3 regions of the Leucobacter sp. USCH14 genome follow, and region 1 is predicted to be linked to each of the others. Evidence: predicted binding sites of a transcription regulator. Region 1 holds the regulator's gene; each other region holds the start of a gene.
The links. Region 1 encodes HrcA, which represses chaperone genes, less so after heat shock. Its sites were predicted from a motif close to TTNGCACTCGNNNNNNNCGAGTGCNAA; they were not measured.
Positions count from the first base shown of each region.

Region 2: groES (co-chaperone GroES) is a predicted target of HrcA. The motif match lies at 738-764, and genes of this name have one in related genera.
Region 3: PQI23_RS03155 (Hsp20/alpha crystallin family protein) is a predicted target of HrcA. The motif match lies at 900-926, and genes of this name have one in related genera.

Region 1 is NZ_JAQPZP010000008.1:76,999-79,262, reverse strand. Features, by position in the region: gene hemW (radical SAM family heme chaperone HemW) at 1-476, shown strand, start outside; gene hrcA (heat-inducible transcriptional repressor HrcA) at 614-1,651, shown strand; gene dnaJ (molecular chaperone DnaJ) at 1,706-2,264, shown strand, end outside.
Region 2 is NZ_JAQPZP010000001.1:429,124-431,387, forward strand. Features, by position in the region: gene PQI23_RS01970 (THUMP-like domain-containing protein) at 1-147, opposite strand, end outside; gene PQI23_RS01975 (DUF4190 domain-containing protein) at 144-608, opposite strand; gene groES (co-chaperone GroES) at 847-1,143, shown strand; gene rarD (EamA family transporter RarD) at 1,235-2,158, shown strand; gene guaB (IMP dehydrogenase) at 2,235-2,264, shown strand, end outside.
Region 3 is NZ_JAQPZP010000002.1:181,313-183,576, reverse strand. Features, by position in the region: gene PQI23_RS03160 (amidase) at 1-826, shown strand, start outside; gene PQI23_RS03155 (Hsp20/alpha crystallin family protein) at 983-1,426, shown strand; gene PQI23_RS03150 (SDR family oxidoreductase) at 1,509-2,264, opposite strand, start outside.

The DNA of each region.
Region 1 (2,264 bases):
CGGAGATGTACGAACTCGCGGACGCGCGCTTCGCAGAGGCGGGCTTCTCCTGGTACGAGATCAGCAACTGGTCGCGCACGCCCGAAACCCGCTCGCGGCACAACCTGGCGTACTGGACGGGCGAGGACTGGTGGGCTGCGGGGCCGGGAGCTCACAGCCACGTGGGCGGGGTGCGGTGGTGGAACGTGAAGCATCCGGGCGCCTACGCGCAGCGCATGGCGCAGGGTGCGTCTCCCGCGCACTCGCGCGAGACGCTGACCGACGAGTCGCGTCGCGAAGAGCGCATTCTGCTGGAGACGAGGATCGCCGACGGGTTGCCCGCGGATGTGCTGACCGCGGATGAGCGCCGCGCGATCCCGCAGCTGATCGCCGACGGCCTGCTCGATGGGCGCGCTGCGATCGCCGGTCGCGTCGTGCCGACGCTGCGGGGCCGACTGCTCGCCGATACCGTGGTGCATCGCCTGCTCGGTGCGTGAGAGAGCGTGCGACCGCGGTGAGGTGCGGAGAGCCGCCCGACCCCGCCTGTTCGCTGCGAGCGGGACCGGCCGCGGAGCGCTCGACCTGCGCTAGACTTGGCACTCGGAGCAAGTGAGTGCCAGGGTCAGGAGGGACGATGGTTTCCGAGCGCAGCCTCGCGGTGCTGCACGCGATCGTCGGCGACTACGTCTCGTCGAACGAACCCGTGGGTTCGAAGGCGATCGTCGAGCGGCACAGCTTCGGCGTCTCGGCGGCGACGATCCGCAACGACATGGCCCTGCTCGAGGAAGACGAGCTCATCGCCCAGCCGCACACCTCATCGGGTCGGGTGCCGACCGACAAGGGGTACCGCCTCTACGTCGACACGCTCGCGCGCATCCGACCGCTGAGCTCGGCGCAGCGATCCGCCATCGAGCGCTTCCTGGGCGAGTCCTCCGACCTCGATGACGTCATGGCGCGCACGGTGCGCATGCTCTCCCAGCTCACCAATCAGGTCGCCGTGGCGCAGTACCCGTCATTGCGGCGCACCGTCGTGCGTCACATCGATCTTGTGGCCATCGGCGAGGATCGGGTGCTCAGCGTGCTGATTCTCGGAAGCGGCGTGGTCGAGCAGCAGGTGGCTCTGCTGCCGGCCTCTCGCGTCACCGAGGCATGGGTGCACGGCCTGCGTCAGCGCATCGCCGACGCGGCCATCGGCAGTGACGTCGAAACGGCCGCGAGCGCGGTGGCCCGGCTGGAGGAGGACCTCCCGATGTGGTCGCAGCCCGACGAGACCGACCTCGTGAGGCGCGTACTCGCGGTGGTGCTGAGCCAGCTCCAGGCCAATCGCAACGACCGGATCGCGGTCGCCGGCGCGGCGAATCTCTCGCGCCCCGGCGGGGAGTTCGCGGGCTCGCTGCCCGTCGTGCTCGAAGCCATCGAGGAGCAGGTCACCCTGCTCCGTCTGTTCGGCGAGCTGGTGCACGACGATCGGGAGGTCTCCGCCTCGATCGGCCGGGAGAACGAGGCGTACGGGCTCTCGGAGACGTCGATCATCGCGTCGAAGTACGAGGACGGCGTCGCGATCTCCAAACTCGGCGTCCTGGGGCCGCTGCGTATGGACTACGCCGGCAACATCGCCACCGTGCGCGCGATCGCGCGCTACCTGAACCGGTTCCTGGGGGAGGAGCGGTAGCGACCGCCCCTCCCGACCAGCCAACTTCACCCCGACCTTGAGGAGCAATACAGCGTGGCCGATCATTACGAGACTCTCGGTGTTACCCGCGAAGCGAGCGCCGAAGAGATCAAGAAGGCCTACCGGCGTCTCGCCCGCCAGCTGCATCCGGACGTGAATCCCAGCGAGGAGGCGGCCGAGCAGTTCAAGAACGTCACGCATGCGTACGACGTGCTCAGCGATCCGGAGCAGCGCCAGCGCTACGACATGGGCGGTTCGCAGGGCGGGGCCGCCGGTTTCGGCGACATCTTCGAGACGTTCTTCGGCGGAGGCGGGTTCGGCGGGGCGGGCCAGCGCGGTCCGCGATCGCGCTCCGAGCGCGGCGACGACGCGATGATCCGCGTCGATGTGTCGCTGGAGGACGTGATCTTCGGCACGCAGCGCGACATCTCGGTGAACACGGCCGTGCTCTGCGAGGTCTGCCAGGGCAGCTGCACGCAGCCGGGAACCCACCCCGTCACGTGCGACGTCTGCGGCGGTCAGGGGCAGGTGCAGCGCCAGGTGCGGTCGCTCTTCGGCAACGTCGTCACGATGCACCCGTGCGGCAGCTGCCAGGGATACGGCACCATCATCG
Region 2 (2,264 bases), on a different contig from region 1:
CCGAAGAGCGCGGCCGACCGCATCGCTCGTCGAACCGGCTTCGAGCGCTGCGCAGACGTCGCCCAGCTCTGCGACACCGTCGTCGCTGAGCAGGAACTCCCATCCGGGGAGCGGCTCCGTCGACGCGCGCTCGCGCCCCGTGATCAATACGACGAGTAGGAATCGAACCCCGACATCGTGCTGCCGATCGCCGCGAAGATCGTGAAGAGGAAGCCGATGTAGAGCACGATGAAGAGCGCGAGCAGCACGAAGTACGCGTAGCTGATGATGAGTCCGGTGAGCGCGATGCCGCGACCGGCATCTCCGGTGCGCTTGATCTGGCTGAGGCCCATGTGGCCGAAGACGATGCCGGCGATGGGGCTCAGGAACGCGAAGATGATCGCGAGGAACGCGAAGGTGTTCGTCTTGTCGAGCGTCGTGCCGGTGGGCACTGCGCTGAACTGCTGCGATTCGTAGGCCTGCGATGCGTACTGCTGCTGCGGCTGGTAGGCGGGCGGCTGCGGCGCGTTCGCCTGCTGCTGCGCCTGGCCCGGCTGACCGTACGCGGCTTCCTGATCCAGGTGCGGAAGGGGAGTGGTGGGCTGCTCGGGATACTGCGGCGTGGACATTGCTCCTCCATCGGTGTGCGTCGAATCATGCGGATACGGGCGACAGACCCGCCGGCAGTGCCAGCCCCGGGTGTCAGTCCATTGTAGGCACGGCCCGCTGTTCGCTGTCGGCGATTCCTCACCGCGACGTTGGCACTCCCCTTGCACGAGTGCCAACGGGAGCCATAGACTCTGCTGTAGACGCGCTCGCATGGGGCGTGCGCGTATTCACACTTCAGACATTGGAAAGAGGTCAACCGTGTCGGTCGCCATCAAGCCGCTCGAGGATCGTATCGTTATCAAGCAGGTCGAGGCAGAGCAGACCACCGCTTCCGGTCTCGTGATCCCCGATAGCGCCAAGGAGAAGCCCCAGGAGGGCGAGGTCGTCGCAGTGGGTCCGGGTCGCGTCTCCGACTCCGGCACCCGCATCCCGCTCGACGTCGCCACCGGCGACACCGTGATCTACTCGAAGTTCGGCGGCACCGAGGTCAAGGTCGGCGGCGAGGACTACCTCGTGCTCTCGGCTCGCGACATCCTCGCAGTCGTCACCCGCTGAGCGCGGAACTTCTCGAACGGCCCCGGCGGATCCTCACGGATCGTCGGGGCCGTTGTCGTACCCGGGTGCCGAGCGGGAGTAGACTGCTCCGATGCGGCGAACACGTGCGGGACTCGGTTTCGGTCTCGGCGCGTATCTCTGGTGGGGCGCGTTCCCCTTCTACTTCGGCCTCATCGCGATGGTCGGCCCCCTCGAGGTCGTGCCCTGGCGCGTCGCCACCACGCTCGTCTTCTGCCTGCTGCTCGTCAGCGCCACTCGGCGCTGGGGCCGCGTCGCCCTGATTCTGCGCACCCCCAGGCTGCTCGGCTGGTTCGCGCTCTCCGCGCTCTTCCTGTACGCGAACTGGCAGATCTTCATCATCGGCGTGATGACGGGGCACGTGCTCGAGACGTCACTCGGCTACTTCATTAACCCGCTCTTCACGATTCTCATCGGCGTCGTCTTCCGCAAGGAGCAGCTCAGCCGGCTGCAGTGGATCGCGGTGGCGATCGCGGGGGTGGGCGTGGTGATCGCAGCGGTCGCGTACGGATCCTTCCCATGGATCGCACTTGGCATCGCGCTCTCCTTCGGCCTCTACGGCGCCGTGCACAAGCACGCCGGCGAGACCGTCGACGGCATCACCGGATTGACCGTGGAGACGTTCGCCACGCTCCCGGTGGCCGCGGTGCAGCTCGGCGTCATCGCGGCGACGTCCGGGCTGACCGCGTTCACCTTCGGGTCGGGCATCACCGTGCTCGTGCTGTTCAGCGGCATCGTCACGGCGGTCCCGCTGATCCTCTTCGGGGAGGCGACCCGACGCCTGCCGCTCGCGCACATCGGATTCCTCCAGTTCCTGACGCCCATCCTCGGCTTCTTCTACGGAGCCCTGGTGACGCACGAGGAGATCACCACGGGCCGGTGGATCGGCTTCATCGGCGTCTGGATCGCTCTCGTCATCCTGATCATCGACATGGTGATGCAGCTCCGGCGTTCGCCGACGGCGCAGGTGAACACCGCCCCCATTCCCTTAGACTGAGAGACGGCACGGGGGGCCGGATCCTGGTCGCCCGCGAATCTCTGAGAGCTCCACCCACGACACAGATAGAGGTTCCATGGAACAGCGTGACCCCTTCGCGTTCACC
Region 3 (2,264 bases), on a different contig from region 1:
CCTCGTCGGCCTCAAACCGGGGCTCGGAGCGGTTCCCGGCGATCTCGGCAGCGGTGCCGCGCCCTCCCTGCACGACGAGTTCGGAGCGCCGCGACTCACGGTCAGCGGCCCGCTCGCCAGGAACGCACTCGACGCCGCGATGCTCTACGATGCCCAGCGCGGAGCCGCCGGAGAACCCGCGCTCAGGGCTGTGCAGACCGCCGATGCCCTCATCGGGCTGCGCATCGCGTACACGGAGGCGTCGCCGTTCTCCTCCGTGTACCCGATCTCGCTGAGCGGCGAGGCAAGGAGCGCCGTCGAGATCGCGATCGACCGGCTCACCGGCCGCGGCCATCACATCGAATCGCCCCACTTCGTCTACGACCCGGAGTACCCCGAAGCGTTCACGACCTCGTGGACGGCCGGGCTCTCCCGGCTTCCCCTCACGCCGGCGGCCGCCGCGCGGCTCATGCCGCTCACCCGCACCTTCCGCGAACGCTCGCTCGCTCGGGGCGACGAGTCTTTCACGCGCGCGGGTGCGCGCCTGCGGGGCTTCGCCGCCGACGTGCGCGCGCAGTGGGGTGCGTTCGATGCAGTGCTCACTCCGGGCCTGACGATGCTCCCGCCCCGCATCGGAGCGTTCACATCGCTGGACGCCGACGATGACTACCGACTGCAGTGCGAGTGGGCCCCCTTCACCTCGATGGTCAACGTCTCGGGGCTGCCCGCGATCGCGGTGCCCGTACTGCGCCTTCCGACGGGACACGCGATGGGGGTGCAGCTCATCGGTCGAACGGGGGGCGAGGAGCTCCTGCTCCGGCTCGCCGTGCAGCTCACGACGGAGTGATGGAACGGCGCCGGGGGCGCTCGGCGCCGTCCGCATTCCCGCGCAGATTCCAGGAATCTTGCAGCGTCCTTCATTAGCACTCTCAGGTGCAGAGTGCTAATTTATAGGCACATCGAGTGACCTCCACTCACGTTTCACTGGAAGGAGATAACCATCATGGCAATGACGTTCGATCCCTTCAGCGAGCTGGACCGCTGGGCAGCGGGCGCGCTGCAGCAGGCGCGCTCGGGGCCCCGGCAGATGCCCGTCGATCTGCAGCGGGACCAGGAGCGGTACGTCCTGAACGCCGATCTGCCGGGCGTCGATCCCGGGTCCATCGATATCGACGTCGACGGTCAGCTCTTGACCATTCGCGCACAGCGCACGGCCGACGCCGCCGAGGGCTCGAAGTGGTTGACGCGCGAGCGCCCCTCCGGCACCTACCTGCGGCAGTTCAGCGTGGGTCAGGGCGTCGACATCGCCGGCATCTCGGCGTCGTACGACAACGGCGTGCTGAGCGTCGTGATCCCGGTCAGCGAGCAGGCCAAGCCGCGCAAGATCGCGGTGCAGGGCCAGTCCGAGCACCTCGAACCCGACGCCCAGAAGTCGCTGACGCACTAGGGCACGCGCGAGCCGGGGGTGCTGTTCGGGCACCCCCGGCTCTGCTGCGCGCGCCGCACGGCCGCTGGGCCGCGCGTCGCGGCTACTGATCGTAGGCGCCCGGAACGTTCTGATCCCAGTCGATGATCGAACCGGTCACGACGCCGCTGCGACCGCTCAGCAGGAAGACGATCGCGTCCGCGATCTCATCGGGGCGACCGAGCTTTCCCATGGGCTGCTCCGACTCGGCCCGCTCGAGCCAATCATCATCGGCACCGTGGAAGGTCTGCTGCGTGACCGCCTCCCCCGGCGTGGCCGTCCACCCGATGTTGAGCCCGTTGATGCGGATCCGATCGAAGCGGTGCGCGAACGCCGCATTCTTGGTGAGCCCCGCGAGGCCGGCCTTCGACGCCACGTAGGGCGCGAGATACGGCTGCCCGCCGTGCATCGACATGCTGATGACGTTCACGATCGTGCCCGGCTCTCCGCGGCGACGCATGTCGGAGACCGCTCCCTGCATCGTCATGAACGGCGCGATGACGTTGAGGTTCAGGTGCTCCTGCAGCAGCTCGCGGGAGGTGTCGAGCAGCGCGCCTCGCGAGGTCGCCCCGGCGGCGTTCACGAGGGCGTCGACGCGGCCGAAGCGCGCGACGGCTTCGGCGACCGCGCGCTCGGCCTCTCCCGCCTCGGCCAGATCGGCGATGATCGCAGAGGCCTCGAATCCGGCCGGATCCGAGGCGCACCGGCGGATGGCGGCGAGCGCGGTCTCCGCCTTCTCCGCGCTCCTGCCCACGATCACCACTCCTGCGGCTCCCTCTCGTGCGGCCGCCTCCGCGACTGCGCGCCCCAACCCCTGGGT